Regions from separate parts of the Agromyces atrinae genome, predicted to be linked through region 2. Evidence: riboswitches for the same ligand, from Rfam matches in the RefSeq annotation. Region 2 holds a riboswitch; the other holds the start of a gene.
The links. A riboswitch is a leader RNA that binds a small molecule or an ion and turns the genes downstream of it on or off. The one in region 2 is predicted to bind thiamine pyrophosphate.
Positions count from the first base shown of each region.

Region 1: linked by a shared signal. The riboswitch ahead of BJ972_RS05295 (ECF transporter S component) and the one ahead of thiM (hydroxyethylthiazole kinase) in region 2 are both predicted to bind thiamine pyrophosphate.

Region 1 covers NZ_JACCBI010000001.1:1,083,741-1,085,933, reverse strand. The annotation lists gene BJ972_RS05305 (DNA polymerase IV) at 1-344, shown strand, start outside; gene BJ972_RS05300 (spore germination protein GerW family protein) at 391-720, shown strand; TPP riboswitch at 736-845, shown strand; gene BJ972_RS05295 (ECF transporter S component) at 883-1,530, shown strand; gene BJ972_RS05290 (ABC transporter ATP-binding protein) at 1,535-2,193, shown strand, end outside.
Region 2 covers NZ_JACCBI010000001.1:3,010,785-3,012,977, forward strand. The annotation lists gene yczR (MocR-like transcription factor YczR) at 1-1,120, shown strand, start outside; TPP riboswitch at 1,236-1,327, shown strand; gene thiM (hydroxyethylthiazole kinase) at 1,310-2,128, shown strand; gene thiE (thiamine phosphate synthase) at 2,125-2,193, shown strand, end outside.

The sequences.
Region 1 (2,193 bases), 1.9 Mb from region 2:
AGCTCCGCTACACCGACTTCCGCACCGTCACGCGTTCCCGCACCCTCGGTGAGCCGACCGACGTCGGGCGACGCATCTACGAGGAGGCCGTCGCCGCGTACGAGGCGCTCGGCGCCGCGGGCGAGCGCGTGAGACTCATCGGCGTGCGGGCCGAGAACCTCGCCGAACCCGGCTTCAGTGCGGCACTGTGGGACCCGGACGACGACTGGCGCGACGCCGAACGCACGATCGACGACGTCGTGAGCCGATACGGAAAGGGCAGCGTCACCCCCGCGGCCCTGCTCGGTCGCGACCGCGGCGGGCGCGTCGAGAGCTCGAAGCGGCGTGATCCTTTCCTGGAATGAACCGGGCGGGCTATCGGCGGGGCTCTGGCGCGGCTAGCGTGGAAGGATGCCCTCCATCATTGAGACCCTTGCAGACAGATTCAGCGGATTCGGCGTGAAGGCCGTCTACGGCGACCCCGTCGAGGTCGACGGCACGACGATCATCCCCGTGGCGTACACGCACTACGGCTTCGGCGTCGGTACGAGCGACGAGACCGACGACCGCAGCGAGGGCGGCGGTGGCGGCGGAGCCTCCGTTCCCATCGGCGCGTACGTGTCGCGCGGAGGAGACCTGCGCTTCGAACCGAACATCATCACGGTGCTCGTCGTCGGAATCCCGTTCGTCTGCGTCGCCGGTCGGGCCCTCGCGCGCGTCATCCGCGCCGCCAAGAAGTAGCGGCGGGTCTATACTCGTCTCGAACACGGGAGTCCGGTGAGCCGGGCTGAGAGGAAGGTTCTCAACCTTCGACCGTCGAACCTGATCTGGATCATGCCAGCGCAGGGAGTCTGACAATCTCACACCCGTGCCCTATCCATCCTTTCGAGAGGGGCACGTCACGTGCACAGTTCTGCCATCACCACTCCAGGTACGAGCGCTCCGGCGCCGAAGCGGTCGGCTTCCGACCTGTTCGGCTGGCGCGTCATCGACATCGTCATCGCCGCCGTGCTCGGCGTCGCACTGGGTCTCGTCTTCTGGGCCTGGAACTCCATCGGCTATCTCTGGTTCCAGGCCGCTGACGCCGTCACGCCCGGTTTCGGCGGCACGGCAGTCGGCATCTGGCTTCTCGCCGGTGTCGTCGGCGGTCTCGTCATCCGCAAGCCCGGCGCGGCTCTCCTCGTCGAACTGCTCGCGGCGATCGTCTCCGCGCTCATCGGCAACGTCTGGGGTATCTCGACGGTCTACTCGGGTCTCGCCCAGGGTCTCGGTGCCGAACTCGTCTTCGCGGCGTTCGCCTACCGTCGATTCGGGATCGTCACCGCGGCGCTCGCGGGTGCCGGTGCGGCCGCCGGTGCGTGGATCCTCGAGTTCTTCCTCTTCGGCAACATCGAGAAGAGCGTCGAGTTCAACATCATCTACTTCGTCTCGCTCATCGTCTCGGGCGTCGTACTCGCCGGTGTGCTCGGCTGGTTCCTCGTGAAGGCCCTCGCCGCGACGGGCGCTCTCAGCCGGTTCGCCGTCGGCAGGGAATCGCGCCGGGAGGTCTGAGCGCATGTCGGGCGGGGCACGCATCACGGCCTCCGGGTGGGGCTGGCGGCACGCCGGGCGGAAACGCTGGGCCGTGCGTGACGTCAGCGTCACGATCGAGCCGGGGGAGCGGGTGCTCCTCCTCGGGGCGTCGGGGTCCGGCAAGTCCACTCTGCTGAGTGGTCTCGCCGGGCTCCTCGGCGGTGCCGACGAGGGCGAGACCGCCGGCGAGCTCGTCGTCGACGGTCGCCGACCCGAAGAGCAGAGGGGGCGGATCGGACTGGTCCTCCAGGACCCCGACTCGCAGGTCGTGCTCGCGCGGGTCGGCGACGACGTCGCGTTCGGGTGCGAGAACCTCGGCGTCGCGCGCGACGAGATCTGGCGCCGCGTGTCGCACGCTCTCGATTCCGTCGGCCTCGATCTCCCGCTCGACCACGAGACGCGTCGTCTGTCGGGAGGGCAGAAGCAGCGGCTGGCCCTCGCGGGCGTGCTCGCGATGCAGCCGTCGCTCCTGCTCCTCGACGAGCCCACTGCCAACCTCGACCCCGTCGGCGTCGAGGAGGTACGGGATGCCGTCGCGCGCGTCGTCGCCCAGACGGAGGCGACGCTCATCGTCGTCGAGCACCGCACGCCCGTGTGGGTCGACCTCATGACGCGGGTCATCGTGCTCGATGCCGACGGCGG
Region 2 (2,193 bases):
CACCGGCATCCTCGACTTCTCGAAGGCCTCATTACCCGCCCTGCCCTGGCTCGCCGAGACCGTGCGCCAGGCCGCCGACGAACTGCCGCGACACCTCGGCGACAGCGGGTACGACCCCGTCGGCATCCCCGAACTCCGTGCGGCGATCGCTGAGCGCTACGCCGATCGCGGCCTGCCGACCGAGCCCGACGAGATCATGGTGACGATCGGCGCGCAGCACGCGATCGCGCTGCTGGCTCGCACACTCATCGGCCGCGGCGACCGCGTTCTCGTCGAGCAACCGAGTTACCCGCACGCCTACGAGGCCCTGCGCGCAGCCGGCGGACGGTTCGCCCCCGCGAGCGTCGTGGCGGGGGATGACGGCGGCGAGGCCGACTCGATGGTGCAGGCCATCGAGCGCACGAGCCCGGCCGTCGGATACCTCATGCCCGACTTCCACAACCCGACCGGTCGCTCGATGTCGGAGGAGGACCGGGCGCGCGTCGTCGACGCGGCCGCTCGCGCGGGCACGCTCCTCATCGCCGACGAGACGACCGCCGAACTCGACATCGACCGCCTCGACGCCCACGCGCCCTTCGCGGTGCACGGCGACGCGGTGCTCATCGGCTCGGTCGGAAAGACGGTGTGGGGCGGAGTGCGCGTCGGCTGGATCCGCGCGCCGCGCCCGCTCATCCGGAAGCTCGTCGCGGCGCGTCATCCCGGCGATCTCGGCACGCCGATCCTCGAGCAGCTCGTGGTGACGGCGCTCATGCCGCAGATGCCGGAGATCCTCGAGCTGCGCCGCGAACAACTGCGCGCCGGGCGCGAGCACCTCGAAGCGGCGCTCGCCGACGGGTTCCCCGAGTGGGACGTGCCGCACGTCGACGGCGGCCTCTCGACGTGGATCAACCTCGGCTCGCCCGTCAGCTCGCAGCTCGCGCTCGCCGCGCGCACGCACGGGCTCATCATCGCGGCCGGCCCCCGCTTCGGCATCGACGGCGCGTTCGAGCGGTTCCTGCGGCTGCCTATCGGGTACAGCGCCGAGGAGACGGATGCCGCACTCGCCGCTCTCGCGCTCGCCTGGCGTTCCCTCGCGCGTACGCCCGTCGTCGACCCCTCCTTCCTCGCCGACGTCGTCTGAGAGTCATCCGCCCGTTCCCTGAAGTCTCGGCGTCACGTTTGTGCTCTTCAGCGCACGCGAAGAGCACAAACGTGACGCCGAGACGGGGTTGCGGGGCGGGTGCAGTAGCGTGGTGGGCAGTGACACGGGGTGCCCGCGAGGGCTGAGAACACACCCGTCGAACCTGATCTAGCTCGTACTAGCGAAGGGATGTCGCGCGTGACGCGTACGCCATCGAACCTGCCCACGTTCGCCGCCGAAGCGCTCGAGGAGGTGCGCAGGAGCTCCCCGCTCGTGCACAGCATCACCAACAGCGTCGTCGTGAACTTCACCGCCAATGCACTGCTCGCCCTCGGCGCCGCGCCCGCGATGGTCGACATCCCCGATGAGGCGGGCCCGTTCGCCTCGATCGCATCGGGTCTGCTCGTGAACCTCGGCACCCCGCACGCCGAGCAGCGCGACGCCATGCGCGAGGCGGTCGCCGCCGCCAACTCGGAGGGCACACCGTGGGTGCTCGACCCCGTCGCGATCGGCGCGCTGCCGGTGCGCACTCCGCTCGCGTTCGAACTGCGTGACGCTCGACCGACGGTCGTGCGCGGCAACGCATCGGAGATCATCGCGCTCGCCGGAGTGGGCGCGGGAGGGCGCGGGGTCGATTCCTCCGACAGCGTGGATGACGCGCTCGAGGCCGCACGAGCCGTCGCCGCCGCGACCGGTGGAGTCGTCGCCGTCTCGGGCCCCGTCGACGTCATCACCGACGGTGACCGCGTCGTGCGCATCGCGAATGGCGATGCACTGCTCACGAAGGTCACGGGCGGCGGCTGCGCCCTCGGTGCGGTCATCGCGGCCTTCGCCTCGGTCGACGCCGACCGCCTCGACACGACGGTCGCGGCCGTCGCGGTCTACACGATCGCTGCCGAGATCGCCGCGGCCGAAGCGCGCGGCCCGGGCAGCTTCGCGGTCGCCTTCCTCGATGCGCTCGCGAACGTCACGCCCGCCGAGATCGCGAGCCGGGCGGTCATCTCGTGACCCTCGACCTCAGCCTCTACCTCGTGACGGATGCCGCGAGCGCCGCCTCCGCCGGCCACGACGTC